3 linked regions of the Lacibacter sediminis genome follow. The protein of the gene in region 3 interacts with the protein of the main gene of each other region in a pairwise test. Links are inferred from orthologs where the notes say so. Each region holds a gene or a part of one and is shown on either strand. Other genes may lie near its edges.

Evidence for each region. The genes of interacting proteins can lie anywhere in the genome.
Region 1: the proteins of dnaE (region 3) and H4075_RS17070 interact in binary tests that used the Escherichia coli proteins (3 or more experiments, as listed by UniProt). The link is inferred for Lacibacter sediminis from one-to-one orthologs.
Region 2: the proteins of dnaE (region 3) and rplL interact in binary tests that used the Escherichia coli proteins (3 or more experiments, as listed by UniProt). The link is inferred for Lacibacter sediminis from one-to-one orthologs.

Annotation. Positions count from the first base shown.
Region 1 is NZ_CP060007.1:4,021,119-4,026,340, reverse strand. Bases 1-2,886 are described here. They hold H4075_RS17070 (DNA polymerase III subunit gamma/tau), read right to left. Parts: upstream 2,402-2,886; coding sequence 599-2,401; downstream 1-598. Other genes in these bases: H4075_RS17065 (hypothetical protein), read left to right, coding at 2,410-2,886; H4075_RS17075 (hypothetical protein), read left to right, coding at 149-595. In the rest of the region: more of H4075_RS17065, read left to right, coding at 2,887-3,147; H4075_RS17060 (hypothetical protein), read right to left, coding at 3,155-4,309; H4075_RS17055 (DUF2157 domain-containing protein), read right to left, coding at 4,306-5,222. UniProt on the Escherichia coli protein: Part of the beta sliding clamp loading complex, which hydrolyzes ATP to load the beta clamp onto primed DNA to form the DNA replication pre-initiation complex.
Region 2 is NZ_CP060007.1:1,480,638-1,485,735, reverse strand. Bases 1-2,762 are described here. They hold rplL (50S ribosomal protein L7/L12), read right to left. Parts: upstream 1,688-2,762; coding sequence 1,313-1,687; downstream 1-1,312. Other genes in these bases: rplA (50S ribosomal protein L1), read right to left, coding at 2,385-2,762; rplJ (50S ribosomal protein L10), read right to left, coding at 1,829-2,356; H4075_RS06470 (T9SS type B sorting domain-containing protein), read right to left, coding at 1-1,185. Outside these bases: more of rplA, read right to left, coding at 2,763-3,077; rplK (50S ribosomal protein L11), read right to left, coding at 3,102-3,545; H4075_RS06445 (hypothetical protein), read left to right, coding at 3,861-4,325; transcription termination/antitermination protein NusG, read right to left, coding at 4,396-4,962; preprotein translocase subunit SecE, read right to left, coding at 4,966-5,098. UniProt on the Escherichia coli protein: The binding site for several of the GTPase factors involved in protein synthesis (IF-2, EF-Tu, EF-G and RF3). Is thus essential for accurate translation.
Region 3 is NZ_CP060007.1:2,116,394-2,125,220, forward strand. The notes cover bases 2,068-6,222. They hold dnaE (DNA polymerase III subunit alpha), read right to left. Parts: upstream 5,901-6,222; coding sequence 2,268-5,900; downstream 2,068-2,267. Other genes in these bases: H4075_RS09035 (HYC_CC_PP family protein), read right to left, coding at 2,068-2,160; H4075_RS09045 (C40 family peptidase), read left to right, coding at 6,102-6,222. Also shown: H4075_RS09025 (efflux RND transporter permease subunit), read right to left, coding at 1-1,027; H4075_RS21675 (heavy metal-binding domain-containing protein), read right to left, coding at 1,116-1,667; more of H4075_RS09035, read right to left, coding at 1,762-2,067; more of H4075_RS09045, read left to right, coding at 6,223-6,776; imidazole glycerol phosphate synthase subunit HisF, read left to right, coding at 6,919-7,677; bifunctional phosphoribosyl-AMP cyclohydrolase/phosphoribosyl-ATP diphosphatase HisIE, read left to right, coding at 7,812-8,414; H4075_RS09060 (TlpA disulfide reductase family protein), read left to right, coding at 8,419-8,827. UniProt on the Escherichia coli protein: DNA polymerase III is a complex, multichain enzyme responsible for most of the replicative synthesis in bacteria. This DNA polymerase also exhibits 3' to 5' exonuclease activity. The alpha chain is the DNA polymerase catalytic subunit.

The sequences.
Region 1 (5,222 bases), 1.9 Mb from region 3 along the record:
CCTGTGGTTTCTGGTCAATAACTGTTAGTTTTTCGAGCCATGCTTTCGAAGGTTTACAGAAAGCAGTAATGCAGCCTGTTTGAAACAAAAGAAGCAGCAGTAAGCAACGAAAAATGCGTTTAATTTGTCAGAAAGGAAAACAACCGCTATGCGAATCCTTACAATTTTCTCACTGTTGATCGTTCTGATGTCATCATGCAGTACAGAACCTGCAGCAAATATGCCTTTGGCGGGAACATGGCAATTAGTTGAGATAAAGGATAAGAGTACAGGTGCCACGCTAACTTATCAACCCGGTAATGCCGGAAGGATCAGTCTTTCGTTAAAAGCAGATGGTTCATTTACCGGGAAAACGTTGAAAAATACAATTAGTGGCGGCAGCTACACATTACCTGCAGCTCACCAAGTGAATTTTGGTTTCTTTAATATGACGGAAGTTGCTGAAGATAATTTAGGCTCGGCTTTTTTAACGGTGCTGATGTCATGTAACCTGCAATCGCTTTATCCCTGCAAGCCTTCCGATTACACAATAAGCGGTAAAACAATTTTGATTACTACAGCATTGCGGTATGATATGAAAATGGTAAAACTGTAGAATTTAGTAATCCAGTTCCAATCCCAACCTATCTTTCAGATCTTTTACCAGCGGATATTTCTCAGTCATTCGAATAAATTGCTCCTTCATAGAAAGTGGTCGTTCAACCGGTGTAAGATCTTCCGGTTCTTCAACCAACTGAACAAGAATATTAATGTTGGGGTTTTTAAAAAAGCTTTGCACATGTTGCAGCAATGCTGTTTTCTCCTGCTTCAGAAAACCAAGTTGAATATTGCCATACACCTGAACTTCAAAGTCAAGAGGAGTTTTCATGCGGCATTCCATCATCTCAAATGTAGATACCACCGAATGTTTGGTGGCTGCTTTCAGTTTGAGAATGTATTCCTGCCAGGCTATTTTCAAACCTTCGGGATCAATTTCTTTTTGCTGATTGTTGGGATTATTATTTTCAGCTGCAATTTTTTCACGCAGTTTTGATAAGCCGCCTTTGATACCTGCAGAAGCAGTTTTTGGAACAGCAGTTTGTGCAATTGGATTTTGGACATTGGCTTTTGGTTCTTGCGTCTTGTGCCTTGTGTCTTGTAACTTCTCCAATGGTTCTTCTACAATTAGTTTTGCCCCACTTGTTTCCTGCACCTTGTTCCTTGTGCCTTCAGTTGGTACATGTTCCTTTACTTCAATTGGTTTCAATGCACGAAACTGAACCGCCTTCGTTTTCTCAACTACTTTTTTTTTATCAGTAAGATCGAGTGCCTGTTGCAGGTACGTAAGTTTGATCAAAGCCAGTTCAACATGCAGACGTTTGTTACGTGCCTGTTTGTAGTTGATCTCTGCTTCATTCAACACATTCAATGCGCTGATGATATACGAAGCAGATGTTTTTTTAGCAGCGGAGGTGTATTTTTCTTTAAAGCTTTCTACCACTTCTAAAAGGTTTACCACTTTCTCATCTTTACAAACAAGTAAGTTGCGGAAGAATTCGGCCATGGCATTCAGTACCATATCGCCTTCAAAACCTTTGCGGTTGATATCATCAAACAACAACATGCTTGTAGCAAGGTCCTGTTGTTGCATGGCCTCCAGCAACTTAAAGAAATAATCAGCATCAAGAATATTCAGATGCTCTAATGTATTCTGGTAAGTTAATTCGCCATTGGTAAAGCTCACGATCTTATCCATGATGCTGAGCGCATCACGCATACAACCTTCACTTTTTTGAGCGATCACCTGCAGTGCAGGTTTCTCTGCGTTGATCTCTTCTTTGCCAACAATTTCCTGCAGATGTTCAACGGTATCATTAATGGTGATGCGTTTGAAATCGAAGATCTGGCAACGGCTTAAGATGGTTGGCAGAATTTTATGTTTCTCCGTAGTTGCTAAAATAAAAATGGCATAGGAAGGAGGCTCTTCCAGCGTTTTCAAAAATGCATTGAAGGCACTGGAGCTGAGCATGTGTACCTCATCGATGATATACACTTTGTATTTCCCCATCTGCGGTGCAAAACGCACCTGCTCAATTAAGGAACGGATATCATCCACCGAGTTGTTACTGGCAGCATCGAGTTCATGAATGTTGAGTGATGTTCCTTCGTTAAAGGTTCTGCAGCTCACACAGGTATCGCAAGCCTCACCATTTGGTTGAATATTTTCGCAGTTGATGGTTTTTGCCAGAATACGGGCACAGGTGGTTTTGCCCACACCACGTGGACCGCAAAACAAAAATGCATGCGCCAGCTGGTTGTGGCTGATGGCATTCTTTAATGTAGTGGTGATATGCGATTGGCCCACAACTGTATCAAAAGTCTGGGGTCTGTACTTCCGTGCTGAAACAATGAATTTATCCATAACTGCGGGTGCAATTTAGGGAAAATAAACCCTTTCAGGTTTTCCTGACTGAGAATGCTTTGCTGGAAACTTTATCCGTCCTGCTAAAAAATAAAAATTATTTTACATTCGAACTTTTTACTCCAATCATGCGACAGCTAACTTTACTTTTTGCAACGTTTATTTCTTTGTTATCAAATGCCCAACATACACTTCCCCAAAGGCATCTGCAATTATACGCTGGCCCAAGTTTAAACGGCACAGGAGATGTTATTGGTTTTGCTTATGATTCTGAGTTTGGGAAATATTTCAACAAAAAATCTTCGTGGTTTGTGGGTATTGGTGGTACTATTCATGATAAGCAATGGCCAATTTTTTATACCGATCAACAAGGAAATGAAGTTGATGCTTCTGTAAGGGGGACTATTGCGGGGGTTCAAATTGCAGGCCTTTACGGATACAGCATTGTTAGAAGTGAGGTACATGAATTGTTACTAAAGATTGGGCCAATTTTAAGATACCAATCGACCTCTTATTGGGATGAACTCGGCGTGTATCCTCCTGCAGGAACGGGTTTTCCCATTCCACTTGTATCTTTTTTTAATACATCCCCCCAACGAACGCTAGCAATAGGAGGTAATGTAGGTTTTGTATACAACTATACTATCTCAAAAAAAATTTCCATCGGTGTTTTGGCAGAGTTGCAACTTGATACGAACGGAGATACAATTTCACAATGTTTATTGAGTGTTGGACGAAGGTTTTAATCCCTATTTAATACTCTCCACCCGCTCCACCGCCTCCAAAACTACCACCGCCAAATTTAGTGGCATCAGAAGACTTTGCTTCTTGTCCCAGGGTTTCAACAATGACTAAAGATTCGATCAGCGACTTTTCATCTTTTTGATCACCCTTCTGTTCTGTATAAACAAAACCAAACCTCGGTTGCCTGAGGTAATTGATCAGCACATATGAAAGAATAAGCAGAATGGCTCCGGCAATTGTCATTGCTATTTCTAATGGAAGAACAGAATGATAATATCGAATCGTAAAGATCATGGCCGCAATCAGCAGCACACCGATCCTTAAAAAGATAACATCTTTCTTTAGTAATCCTCTGATAATATAAAGAATGGGAATAAGAACAGTCAATACCCAAAACAACCACCCGAAAGGTAAAGAACCATCACTGGTTAAATGAAACATTGCATTGTTTACTTCCCGCACCACATAATAATTTCCTGCCGCATAAAAACTGAGCAGACTGAAGATGATGATCAGGGTAAAGCAATGCTTATAATTTTTCAGGGTTTCTTTCTTTTCGAGCCGTATCATTAAAAAATAAACCGCTGCAGATGCGGCCATCAGCACAAACGGTATAATGGCCTTGGAAATTCCAAGGTGATCGGTAAAGAGAAAAAAGATAATGGCCAATAAGCTAAGAAACGCAATAACACCCATGATCCTGTCGGCAAACCGGAGTGAACAATAGAATGAAATGAGGAACGTAAGGATACAATTCGTTAATGCACCTGAATCAATGATAACAATCAGGCTTCCCAATAGCATACCGGCAGAATTCCACAACAGTGCATCATCCACACCCGAGTTGTAATGGTTATTTTTCTCAATCATGAATTCCAATGCTGCATAGGTAAGCAATGAAAAAAACAGCAAGAGAATTTTCATTGCATCTTCAATAGAGCTCATAAAGATCAATGAAAAAAGACTGAAGGAAAACGAAACGACGATTCCGGTTAATATGAATAGCCCGATGCGGATGAAAAAATTGGGTGTGTAAAAATGAACCGGGTATTTTGCTTTGATCTGTTGCAATTCATCTGCACTGATCAGCTTGCTTTCGAAAGCTGATGTTGATTGCTGTTGCACCTCCTTATTATGCAGCGATGTTTTGTTATAGGCGATCATGCTGCTTTTATTTTACGGTTAGAACTGATGAGGAAGAAAACAAGACCGATTCCTGAAGCAATAAAATACATTAATCCAAGATAGATGGATGTCATTCCAAAATTTCTCATTGAATCTAGCAGTTGAATAACCACGTAGCCCATACCGATATAAGTGTAAAGTGTGGTAATCACTAAAAAATAAAATGATTTGTTCAGTATCGATCTTGTATAAAAAAAGTATGCCAATGCGATCAATAACAGAAACCAAAGCAGGTAAAGAACATCGAAGTGGAACATTGCAGCAAGACAGGAAATAAAAAGAAGATGGGTTCCAAAATTGCTGTACGTAAATTCAAAATGAGGTTTAAATGCTTTCATTTTTGAGATAACAGCTAAAGCAATCAAAAAGGCTCCCAGAAACAAAGCCGTATAGATGATGGTACTGCTGTTAAAATCATTTGCCTTCAATAATTGGGAAGGCGTAACGGTTATTCCTATCCATGCTGCTAAGTTGGTAATAGCCAAACTGAGTATACCGAGGTGATCAAAATAGTAAGCTGAAAAGAATAGAACCAGCATTGGTATAAGAGTAGCCAGTCCGTATCTCGTTCCAAACACATTGTATTGAAATTGCAGGTAAGCAATAAAGCTCATGAAGGTTAAGCAGGCAAGTAGCAGCACGTAATCAAAATATACATTGGGCGATTCTACTTTGGATGTTGCAAACGGAAGTTTTGTGTTTATACAATAGAAAAAAGCAGACGCACAAATCAAAGCGATGAACACAAGGATAGCCTGGTGACCAATACTGTCAATGTTTTTATAAATGAGGATGCCGAGTCCACCGCTTAAAAGCAATACGCCGAGGTATAAAAGGATTTTAATATCCCAATGAAGCGAAATAAGTTTTTTGTCTGAATCTTTCTTGATTT
Region 2 (5,098 bases), 640 kb from region 3 along the record:
TTGTTTTAAGTTGATGGTAAACGTACCTACCTGTTGCAATGGTTGTGAAAAAGTAACAATGATGTCTGATGTTAAACCATTCGTATTGCAGTTACCACGTGCACCCGTTATTGCAACAGGATAAGTTCCATTAATTGCGAAATCAGATCCCGAAGGTTCAATTGAATTACAACGGATCAATTTCTTAAATACAAAACGAACGCTGTTTGGCGAACAGGCCAATGGTACAATGCTATCGAATGGCGTTGGCTGTAATGGAAGCACAGTAAAGTTTACTGCATCTGTAGTTGGAATAGCACGGTCGCACAAATCAAGAATTGTATTTCCATCAGTGCCATTCTTAAGTTGCAATGAATAACTGCCGGGAGGTAAAGGTTGTGACAACGTGATCACAACAGAATCTGTTTCAAAACTGCTGTTACAGCCAATCGGTCGCATGTTGGTTGCTGTAATATTTCCGGGAAACGTAAGAACGTCACTTCCATTTGCGGCAATGCTTGCGCATTTCATTTTCTTATTCAATTTTAATCTCAATTCATCGCCACCACAATTCGTTCTTACTTCCTGCATCAATGGAGCTTTAGGATCAGTAATAACTGCGGTACCTCCGCCAAATGATAATTTATATCCCTGTTGTGAGTTAGAAAAATTGCTGATCATCAGAATGTAAGTATGACCTGCAACAAGGTTTGGTAGTTTGCTGAATTTGGGAGGATTATTATTGTTGAATGATCCGCACTCAAACAACTTCGCTGCTCCTGCATTGGTTCCTGTTTGTCCTTTTAGTCCTGACCAGTTTGCTGCAATTGCTGCTGATGTGTTATTATAAACAGTTGAAGGATCAATTCCTGTTATATCCCATATCTGCCAGTCGTAATCATCATTAGCACTTATTGGATCAATTAAAAATCCAAGTGTTCCTGATGTAAAACAAGTAAACCTGTACCAAAATGGGTTTACATCATAATAAGTATTTTCTGAACCACACCCGGGAACAATTATTTGCCTGTTTTGGCAACTGGGTACATTGGCTTGTGAAAAAACGCTGGTACCGCAAACAGGAAATGCAGTTGCAGGCGTTTGGCCAAGCGTGGTACACTGTGCCTGTGTATTGCCTGCACTTGCTATTAATAGAATAACAACAGCGAGATATTTACTAACGATAAATGATAAGTGTTTTTTCAACTAACAGATTTTTACTTACAAACGCAATTTAAATCTAATAACCACTAGACAATTACCGCCTGTAAAACGTTGCGCACAAAAAACCCCGGCATGATAGCCAGGGTTCAAAAATTCTATAAAGAATGCATTAAGCAATCTCAACATCAGCACCTGCATCTTTCAGTTTAGCTGCAATTTCATCAGCTTCTGCTTTAGATACACCCTCTTTAACTGGCTTAGGGGCGCCATCAACGAGGTCTTTTGCTTCTTTAAGACCAAGACCAGTTAAGTCTTTAACGATCTTAACAACGTTCAATTTAGAAGCACCACCGCTCTTCAAGATTACATTGAATGAAGTTTTTTCTTCTACAGCAGCAGCACCTTCGCCACCACCTGCAGCAACTACAACTGCAGCAGCAGCTGGTTCAATACCGTATTCTGCTTTCAGAACGTCTGCTAATTCCTGTACTTCTTTAACTGTTAAGCTTACTAATGATTCAGCTAATACTTTAATGTCTGCCATTTTGTTTTAATTTTTACCGTCTTCACTGCTATTAGTTTGCTCCGACGGCGGTTTAAAAAAATTTGCCTTTAATTAATACCCTCAGGCCTGGGCTTTTTTTATGTTTGATGAAGATTTGTTACAATCTTCTCTTACATCGAATTACTCTGCAGGAGCAGCTTCAGCAGCTGTTTGTCCTTTTGTTTCAGCGTTATGCAGCAAGGCAGCAATAACACGCTTTGCAGGCGACTGCAGCAAGCCAATAACTTCGCCGATAAGCTCGTTCTTTGTCTTGATCTGCGTCAACGCTTTCAATTGATTATCGCCACTGTAAATATCGCCATTAATGAAAGCAGCTTTCAACTCTGGTTTTTCACCATTGTTTGCTTTGCGGAATGAGCTGATGATCAAAGCCGGTTCTTTTGGATTTTCAGAGAACAACAGAGCTGTTACATTATTCAGTGCATCAAATACACCTGTGTAACGTTCTGCATCAATTGATTCCAATGCTTTTTTAATAAGGGTGTTTTTTGCAACCTTCATTTCAACATTCTTGTCGAAACATGCACGGCGCAATTTACCAACCTGCTCTACACTCAAAGACTCAGTATTTGTAATGTAGAAGTTATTGTATTGACTGAACTTGCCTTTCAGCACTTCAATCACTTCATTCTTTTGTTCTTTTGTCATGATTTTAGTTTTTATAACCCTGAAAGGATTAGTTCATGAATGATTTAGTGTCAACAGAAACACCAGGACTCATGGTGCTTGCCATGTAAATGCTCTTCAGGTAAGTTCCTTTTGCAGTAGAAGGTTTTGCCTTTACAATTGCATTTAAGAACTCAGTGATATTTTCTGCAATTTTCTCAGGAGCAAAACTGATACGTCCAACAGAAGCATGAACGATACCTGCTTTATCAACCTTGAATGCGATCTTACCACCTTTTACTTCATTTACTGCAGCAGCAACGTCATTTGTTACTGTTCCTGTTTTAGGGTTTGGCATCAGGTTACGTGGACCTAACACTTTACCTAACTTACCGATCTTAGGCATTACAGCAGGAGTTGCAACGATAACGTCAACATCAGTCCAGCCACCTTCGATCTTAGCAATAAATTCATCTAAACCAACAAAATCAGCACCCGCAGCTTTTGCATCGGCTTCTTTATCAGGAGTACAGAGAACGAGAACTCTTTTTGTTTTACCTGTACCGTGTGGTAAGGTTACAGTACCACGAATAGCCTGGTCAGCTTTCTTAGGATCAACACCTAAGCGAACGTGAACATCAACAGAGCTATCGAACTTGGTACAGTTAATTTCTTTTACGAGTGTAGAAGCTTCTTTCAGGGAATAAATTTTGTTATTATCCACCTTGGCTTCTGCTACTTTTCTTTTCTTAGTCAAAGACATGTTTCAAAAATTTGAGGTGAATAATTAATTTTCCCAGGGAGCTTTACCATCAACAGTAAGGCCAAGACTGCGGGCTGTTCCTGCAACCATGCTCATAGCACTATTCAGTGTAAAGCAGTTGAGGTCAGGCATTTTGTCTTTAGCAATTTCTTCAACCTGTGCCCATGTTACTTTACCAACCTTTGCACGGTTAGGTTCTTTAGAACCTTTCTGAAGTTTTGCTGCTTCCAATAATTGAACAGATGCTGGTGCAGTTTTGATAACGAAGTCGAAAGACTTGTCGGAGTAAACAGTGATCAAAACAGGTACTACTTTACCCATTTTGTCTTGAGTTCTTGCATTGAACTGCTTGCAGAACTCCATGATGTTAAGACCCTTTGAACCGAGGGCCGGACCTACAGGAGGCGCAGGGTTTGCCTGTCCGCCTTTTACCTGTAGCTTCACAAATCCTGTGATTTCTTTTGCCATTGTAAAAGTTTTTTTGGTGATAGCGTCACTCACTTTTGTGAACAACTCCCAAACAAATAAATTCCTATAAAGAACTTTTTGGGATGGCAAAGGTAAGGCTCATTTCCTTACCGGCAAAGGTTTTCAGCAAGTATTTTGTGTTCCGAAATACCAATCAAAAACGACTGTTTCAGTTTTGTTTTTATCTTTTTTCAATGCATGCTTCATCTACTCATTTAAAAAAAAGAGATTTTATTTTTTACTGACTGCATAATTTGATTTAATTTTTCAACTCAATTCTAAAAAACTCCAAAAACAACTTTAAAAATCAATCACATGGCAAAAGCAAAAAAGAAAGCTGCCAAGGCTGCCAAGAAACCAGTAAAAAAGGTGGCAAAAAAGAAAGTAGCGAAGAAAGCTGCTCCAAAGAAAAAAGTAGCAAAAAAGGCTAAGAAAGCTGCCCCTAAAAAGAAGGCTGCTAAGAAAGCCGTTAAAAAAGCTGCGAAAAAAGCCATCAAGAAAGTGGTGAAAAAAGCTGCTAAGAAAAAGGTTGCTAAAAAAGCTCCAGCCAAGAAAAAAGTTGCTGCTAAAAAACCAGCTGCAAAGAAGCCGGCTCCAAAAAAAGCAGCGCCTAATAAAGTAGCGAAGAAAGCTGCTCCAAAGAAAAAAGCAACTCCTAAGCCAAAAGCAGCACCAGCTCCTGCTGAAGCTCCGGCACCAGCTCCTGTTCAGGCCGAACTTCCTTTAGCTGAAGCAACACCAGTAGTTGAAACGCCAACTACTGACGAAGCACAATCATAAGCTGATGTTACAAGAAATAAAAAGTCCCCACTCATTTGAGATGGGGACTTTCTTTTATCATTAAGTAAGCTTATGAAAGCTTTTCAACCTGCATATAATTCAATTCAACCGGTGTAGCACGACCGAATACTTTTACTGCTACTTTCAGTTTCTTCTTCTCGTCATTTACTTCTTCAATTACGCCATTAAAGTCGTTGAATGGTCCATCAATGATCTTGATCGTTTCGCCCACAATAAACGGCTCGCTCATCGTCATACCACTTGCATCAGCCATTTCATCCACCTTGCCAAGCATTTTATTTACTTCTGCTTTACGTAAAGCAATTGGATTTTCTTTACCAAGAAAGTGAATAACGTTGCTGGTATTAGCGATGGTTTCACGAATATCATCCCCCATCTTTCCGTTTTCAACTTCAATCATTACATAACCAGGATAGAAGTTACGCTCACGCACAACCTTCTTACCATTGGCTACTTTGTACACTTTTTCAACCGGAAGAAATACCTGCTTAACGATATTGTCCCAACCGTTGCGTGAAATTTCTTTATCAAGATATTCCTTCACCTTCTTCTCTTTGCCGCTTACGACACGAAGCACATACCACTTACTGGTTTCCACATTGGCAGTTTCAGACATATGTTACTTTTTGAAGAATGAATAAAAGGCTTGAAGACCGCTGGCAATTCCCAGATCCATTAGCCACACGATAGCAGTAATGATGAGTGTAGCAATCAGCACAATCATAGTCGATTGCTGAAGCTGTTGCCAGGTT
Region 3 (8,827 bases):
TCTCTTCGATCAATGTTCCTTTTACTGATTCAACTGCTTCCTGAATCAATGTACTCCTGTCGTAAGAAGTTTTGAAACTTACACCTTCGGGTAATCCCTTTTCCACTTCTTTCATTTTTTCTTTGATGGCTGCAATTACTTTGTTGGCGTTTTCATTGTAGCGCATTACCACAATGCCACCAACCACTTCGCCTTTTCCATCCATATCAAAAATGCCGAGACGCAAATCACCACCCATCTGTACTGAGCCAATATCTTTTACACGAACAGGAATGCCATTGTAATTGGCTAATGCAATGTTTTCTACATCTGTTTTGTTTTTCATATAACCGAGACCACGAATGATGTAAGCCATGTCGGCCATTTCAAATTTTCGTCCGCCCACATCATTGTTGTTGCTCTTCACTTTGTTCATGACATCCATCAGGGAGATGTTGTAGAACTGCAGTTTCACCGGATCGATTACGAGTTGATATTGTTTTTCAAATCCACCAAACGATGCTACCTCAGCAACGCCGGGTACAGTTTGTAAAGCGAATTTGATATACCAATCCTGTAATGCACGTTGTTCACCCAGATCCATCTTTGGTGCATCCAGATGATACCAGTAAATATGACCAACACCTGTGCCATCAGGACCCAGCGAAGGCGTTACACCTTGCGGCAATAAACGTTGAGCAAAATTCAAACGTTCCAACACTCTTGTTCTCGCCCAATAGATATCAACGTTGTCTTCAAAAATCACATACACAAAACTCATCCCGAACATGGAAGAGCCACGGATGTTTTTGATTTTTGGAATTCCCTGCAGATTACTTACTAATGGATACGTTACCTGGTCTTCGATCACCTGCGGGCTACGACCCATCCATTCCGTAAAAACGATCACCTGGTTTTCGCTCAAATCAGGAATAGCATCGATCGGGTTTTTGTTAATGGAGTAAATGCCGTAAGCAAACAGGCCTGCTGCCACCAGCAATACAACAAGCCTGTTTCGCAAGGCCAGCTCAATTAATTTTCGAACCATATTTCTTATTTTTTGTATCCGGCTGAAGTAATGCTATTCAACATTTGTTGCGTCGCACTCTTCAACATTCTGTTCTTTTTTGAACTGATCAATGCTTATGATCTTTCTTCTTCAGATCCATTCCGCATTTGCTGCATTTACCGGGCTTGTTACTTTTAACATCAGCATGCATAGGACATACATAAGTTTTTGCCACTTCTGTTTTTGTTTTCTCTTTTGATTTCACCAGGTCCATTCCGCATTTGCTGCACTTGCCGGGTTTGTCACTTGTAACTTCAGGATGCATGGGGCAGCTGTAAGTTTTCATGACCTCGGTTTTCATTTGTTCTTTTTTCGACATGTTCAGGTCCATACCGCATTTACTGCATTTGCCGGGCTTGTCGCTTGTAACATCTGCATGCATGGGACAGCTGTACGTTTTTGTTACATCTTTCTTCATCTGTTCTTTTTTAGAAAGCTCCAGTTTCATGCCGCAAACCGGACAGTTGCCTGGTTTTTTTGCAGCAACAGAATCATGCATTGGGCAGGTGTATAATGTAGGGTGAGGCCCTTTATCTTTCTTGCCTGCTTTTTCCTGGGCAACTATGTTTACAGAAACGATGGTAAATACTGCCATCAACAGTAATTGAAACGTTTTCATGTTGTTGTTTTTTAAAGTGAAGAATAGAAGCGGTATATATGCAAATACCAATAGCCCGGCAACATGATTGCCCGGCTTATACAAACGAAAAGAATTAAATACGGAATGTGCAGTTGCGGATATAAGCAGCTAATTGCGGACTTCGTGGAGGTGCGTTGCTTAGAGGGAATTGTTCTGTTACAGAAGGAATGACAACGAGGTTGTAAACAGGATGCGATACAGGTATAGCTGTTGCTAATGAAAGTGTAAGTTCAAATGCGGCTGCAGTTTTCTGATCTTTTTCAATTTTTAATTGCTTTTGTTCATCTTTACAGCAGCCGTTCTTGCCCTTACCATCTTTTTCCATCCCGCAATTGTTGCAGGTGTTCTTCTCATCATTGTGGCCAATACTCCAGTCCACCAGTTTATCCATGCAATAATGCATTTGCAACGTGGCTCCGCTGGAGGTGCTGATGTAGAGAAAAGATAATATGGCTACTACGAGCTTTTTCATCTGAAATGCTAAATTACCAACATTTCTTGCGAATCGGTATGAAAATGTACTGACAATAGTCAGTTGGCTTGAATTTTAGAGTTTACTTGTATTAATTTTTACACTGATTATGCATGCACGACAGTTACATTCAATTCGGGTTTATCCAGCAGGAATGCGGCCATCTCATCATTCATTTCAAAGCCTTTCTCTACCGTGTACATGCCCACTTTCCAGTTATCCTTTGGCTCGTATAAATTGAATTTCAGATTGCTCTTGCCGGGATTTTTCTTTACGTTCTTCTCCATAAAGCTTACCATCTCTTCGGTGAGGAAACGTGGTTCAATATCAACAATGAGTTGTTTGGTCATGGTACGTTTTACTGTTTCAAGCAACAGCACCTGGTTGATCTTGAATTCAAAGTCATCGTCTTTGTTCCAGCGTGTTTTAAATACACCTGTCACAAACACAACTGCACCGGGAGTGAAATGATCTTTGAACTTGACGAAGTCTTCACCAAATAAGGCGAACTCTGTATTGCCGGTGTAATCTTCAATCATACAAATGCCAAACTGCTTTCCTGTTTTGGTTACACGTTGGTTATGTGAAGTAACGAGGCCAGCTAAACGAAATGTCTGGAATGGATTTGCATGTAACAGAATGGCTTCTTTAAATTCATTAAAATCACTAAGCGGTGTGATCTTGTAATGTTGCATTTCAAATTTGAAATGATCTAATGGATGTCCGCTGATAAAAATGCCCGTGATCTCTTTTTCATGATCCAGTTTTTCTGTTAATGTCCACTCTTCACAGTTTACAATTTTTGGTGTAGGAATTTCCATCATCATACTTTCACCAAACAAGGTGTTGGTATTGCTTTGCACATTCGCCTGGAAACGGTTGCCGAAGTTGATGATACGTTCCAATGTGTTTACTGTATCACCCGGCATCACATGAAAGTATTGTGCACGATGATATTCTTTGAAGCAATCGAATGCGCCGCCGTACACCAGACTCTCCAGTGATTTTTTATTAACCGTACGTTGGTTGACACGCTTGATAAAATCAAACACATCTTTATATGGTCCTTTCTTTTCACGTTCTTCAATAATACTGTCAATGGCTGCTTCGCCTACGCCTTTTAATCCACCTAATCCAAAACGGATCTCACCGGCTTTGTTCACTGCAAAACCATTTTGTGATTCATTGATATCAGGGCCAAGTACTTTAATGCCCATGCGTTTACACTCTTCCATAAAGAAGGTGATCTTTTCAATGGCACCGGCGTTGTTCAACACCGCACTCATGTATTCGCCGGGATAGTGTGCTTTTAAATAAGCTGTTTGATAAGCTACAAACGCATAACAGGTAGAATGCGATTTATTGAAAGCGTATTGTGCAAACGCTTCCCAATCGGTCCATATTTTTTCCAGTTTATCTGCTGGATGCCCTTTTGCAGTAGCACCATCAATAAACTGTTTTTTCATTTTATCCAGTACTGCTTTTTGCTTTTTACCCATTGCTTTACGCAGTACGTCGGCATCACCTTTACTAAAGCCACCTAATTTTTGTGCAAGCAACATCACCTGTTCCTGGTAGACAGTAATACCATAAGTTTCATTAAGGTATTCTTCCATTTCAGCAAGATCATAGCTGATCGCTTCCTTTCCATGTTTACGATCAATAAAGTTGGGGATGTAGGCAATAGGGCCGGGACGATACAAGGCATTCATCGCAATCAAATCACCAAACTGATCGGGCTTTAACTCACGCAGGTACTTTTGCATACCCACACTTTCAAACTGGAACGTACCAATGGTAGAGCCATGTTGATACAGTTCAAATGTTTTCGTATCATCCAATGGAATATTGTCGATTTCTATTTCTACTCCATGATTTTGTTTGATGAGCTGCAAGGCATTTTTCAAAATGCTCAATGTTTTCAAACCAAGAAAGTCCATCTTGATAACACCTGCATCTTCAATTACACTTCCTTCAATTTGTGTTAACCAGAGTTCAGATTCTTTCGAAGTACAAACAGGGATTAAATCTGTGAGATCTCTTGGTGCAATGATGATACCTGCTGCGTGAATACCTGTGTTTCGAACAGACCCTTCTAAAATTTCTGCTTCATGCAAAATTCTCGAAGGCAAATCATCGCCGGCATAAACCTGCCTGATCTTTTTCACCATTTCCAACTCATCAGGACCAAAGGCTTCCTTCTCTGCTAAACTTTTTTCGCCGGTGAACGGTGCATGTAACACTCTCTTCAACGAAACACCTGGACGTTCGGGAACCAGCTTCGATAAAGCACGGCTCTCAGCCAATGGCAGATCCATTACACGGGCAACATCGGCAATACTACTCTTCGCTGCCATGGTGCCATAAGTGATGATCTGCGCCACCTGCGCTTTACCATATTTATCAACGACGTAATCAATTACTTTTTGTCTTCCTTCGTCATCAAAGTCCGTATCAATATCCGGCATTGATTTACGATCAGGATTCAAGAAACGCTCAAACAGTAGATTGTATTTAATAGGGTCGATGTTCGTGATGCCGATACAATAAGCCACCACACTTCCTGCAGCTGAACCACGACCAGGCCCAACAAACACACCCATATCACGACCGGCTTTAATGAAATCACTAACGATCAAAAAGTAACCGGCAAAGCCCATTGTTTTAATGGTGAACAATTCAAAGTCTATACGTTCTCTTGTGGTTTCTTCTATTTCATGATAACGTTCTTTTGCACCGATATAAGTAAGATGTTTCAGAAACTCCCATTGATTCAGGTTGGCATCATCATGCACCTGGAATTCTTTTGGAATAGGGAAGGCCGGAAGCAGAATATCTTTCTTCAGATTAAGTACTTCGATCTTATCAACGATCTCATTGGTATTGTCGATGGCTTCGGGCACATCTTCAAATACCTTTTTCATTTCTGCAGTAGTCTTGAAATAAAATTGATCATTGGGAAACGCAAAGCGTTTGTTCTTCACATTCACATCATCATCAGAAAATTCACGCAGGGCAGGAGTGCTTTGTTTTTCGCCGGTGTTGATACACAACAAAATATCATGCGCATTGAAATCGGTTTGATCCACATAATGCGAATCGTTACTTGCAATAACTTTTACATCATACTTCTTTGCAAACTTCAACAGCACCGCATTCACTTTATCCTGCTCGGTCATGCCGTGGCGCTGTATTTCTACATAATAATCTTTCTGGAAAATATTCAGCCACCACTTGAATTCGTTCTCTGCATCTTCTTCACTTTTATTCAGGATCATTTGTGGCACCATGGCACCAAGACAACAGGTGGTTGCAATTAATCCTTCGTGGTATTTATGAATGAGTTCTTTATCAATACGTGGATACTTGCTGTACATGCCTTCTATAAAACCAAGCGATGTAAGTTTTACAAGATTTTTATAGCCCTGTTCATTCTTAGCCAGCAATACCTGGTGATAACGATGATCCCGCTGTTCTTTGCTGAAGGTTTTTATATGCCTGTTTTCGGTTAAATAAAATTCGCAACCAACAACGGGTTTTACTTTCAAAGAACCATCTTCATTTTTATGCTTGTAAGCTTCGGCCACAAACTGGAAGGCTCCAAACATATTACCATGATCGGTGATGGCCAACGCCGGCATACCATCAGTAATGGCTTTATTGTATAATGAACCGATGGAAGCGGCTCCATCGAGCAGAGAATATTGCGTGTGAACGTGTAAATGGGAAAATTTAGTCATAGTCAGGCGTCAAATTTCGTTGTTCTCAATCGAAAAAAAGCGAATAAGAAATCCACAAAATGAACGTTTTAGATAAAACAACGGGTGAAAATTTGTCAGCAATCCCTCAATAGCTATCTTTAACGGATAGACGATTTGGCTCGTTTCTTGATGAAAAGGGGCTGCGTCGCTACTTTTGCGCCGTTGGATAAATTCAATACCATGATTAGACATTTGCTTACATATCTGTCTGCCATATTACTGCTCACCAGTTGCAGTACGGTAAAGAATGCGTTTCAGCCGAAACAGTCTTCAACCGCATCCGCAACAGTTGAAGAAAAAAATGAAGTGCGACCTGAATACAAACGTGTACGCACAAGTTCTTCTACATCAACTCCGCAATCAAGTATTTTTCAAACAAAGGATGTTGCTTCTTACAGCTCATCACTCGAATTATTTTCGCTCTCACAGTTCAAATATGCCATCCGTTTAGATGTGCCGGTTGAAACAATCCAGAACAAATCATTATACGAGTTGATCGATAACTGGTGGGGTACGCCTTACCGTTTAGGCGGCACTACACAGAAAGGGATCGACTGTTCTGCTTTTGTACAAACATTGATGATGGGTGTTTTTGCTATGCAGTTACCACGCACGGCCCGTGAACAGAAAGAGATGGCTTCGTGGATACCAATGGATGATCTGAAGGAAGGTGATCTGATATTCTTCAATACACGTGGTGGTGTGTCGCATGTAGGCGTGTACCTGCATAACAATAAGTTTGTGCATGCATCCACATCGGGTGGGGTTATGATCAGCGATCTGAATGAAACCTACTGGAGCCGGAAGTTGCTGGGAGCAGGGCGGGTATTACAAAATAGTTCACCCAAACCATAAACATTATCTTTGTAACGAACCTGGCTTCAACTTGACTTGAAGCCTTTTTTATTTGAACAAATAGATATTCCATATTTAAATACAGGTTGATGAAATTTCACAGACTGTTGGAAATATGGCATACCTCGCCCAGATTTAATATATGTTGACGAAACGCATTATTCCCTGTTTAGATATTAAAGATGGCCGCACGGTAAAGGGCACCAACTTTGTTGACCTGCGTGATGCCGGCGATCCTGTTGAACTGGGTGCCTTGTACGCCCAACAGGGTGCAGATGAACTGGTGTTTCTTGATATCACCGCTACAGTTGAGAAACGCAAAACCTTAAGCGAATTGGTAAAGCGTATTGCACGTCATGTGAACATCCCATTTACAGTTGGCGGTGGCATCAGCACTGTGGAAGATATGAGCGTACTGCTCAATTCCGGTGCTGATAAAGTGAGTGTAAATACAGCGGCTTTTAAAAATCCTCAACTCATCAATGATATTGCATTGGCTGCAGGCAGTCAATGTTGTGTACTGGCAATCGATACCAAGAAAGAGGAAGACGGCGAATGGTATGTGTACCTGAATGGTGGCAGAACCAAAACCGAGATGAAATGTATTGATTGGGCCAGGCAGGGTGTTGATCTGGGTGCAGGTGAAATTCTGCTCACCAGTATGAACAACGATGGCACCAAGCAGGGTTTTGCATTGGATATTACTAAGAAACTGTCGGTTGAGTTACCAATTCCGGTAATTGCCAGCGGTGGTGCCGGAACAATGCAGCATTTTGCAGATGTTTTTGAACTGGCTTACGCTGATGCAGGATTAGCTGCAAGTATTTTTCATTTTAAAGAAATTGAAATTGCTGACCTGAAAACATACTTGAAGGAGAGAAATGTTGCGGTAAGGATTTAGCTTTGCGGAGCAAGACAATAGAGATACAGATAACACGGGTAAATGCGGATTAAACGGATTTGATTTAGATCAGTAATATCTTTTCAATCGGCGCTATTAGTGTTTCAATCAAATAAATAATAAAAATCAACACGTTGAAACCAGATTTTTCGAAATACCACGATGGACTGTTACCGGCCATCATCCAGGATTATAAAACCAGTAAAGTATTGATGCTTGGTTTTATGAATAACGAAGCATTTATTAAAACCGAAGAAAGCGGCAAGGTGACATTTTATAGCCGCAGTAAGCAACGACTTTGGACAAAGGGCGAAGAAAGCGGCAACTTTTTAACCGTAAAACAGGTGTTGCTCGATTGCGACCAGGATACCTTGTTGATCAAAGCTGAGCCGGCTGGTCCAACCTGCCATACGGGTGCCGATACCTGCTGGAGCGAAAAAAATCACAGCGACGACTTTTTATCGTATTTAGAAGAGATCATCGAATTGCGCCGGAAAAGTACGGACGGTAAAAGCTATGTAAAAAGCTTATTCGATAAAGGCATCAATAAAATTGCACAGAAGGTGGGGGAAGAAGCAACCGAAATTATTATTGAAGCAAAAGATAATAATGAGGAGCTTTTCTTAAACGAAGGAGCAGATCTGCTCTTCCATTTTATCGTTTTATTAAGGGCGAAAAATGTTTCTTTGCAGGATGTGATCTACGTTTTAAAACAGCGTCATTCTCATTCAGATTAATACTATGAAATCTATTTTAACGATATGTTTGTCGCTTGTGTTTGCGCTGCAACTGCAGGCACAGCAATCCTTTCAGATCAAGGGAGCCATCAGAGGTGCCAAAGAAAATGCAAAGGTGAGTTTGCGTATGGATGGTCAGGATACCGAAGCACTTGCTGAATCAACAGTTAAGAACGGCAAGTTTGAACTGAAAGGCAACATCACCGAAACAGCACTCTATGTGTTGAGTGTTGAAGGTGGTAAACAGAACCTTGGAATTTTCCTTGATCCGTCTGTTGTAACCATAAATGCCCATGTTGATTCTTTACAAAAAGCTGTGGTAAATGGATCAAAAACGAATTATGATTTTGTACGTTTCCGTCAGCAGTTCGACCCTTATTTTATGAAGCTTGATGGTTATGGTAAGCAATTGC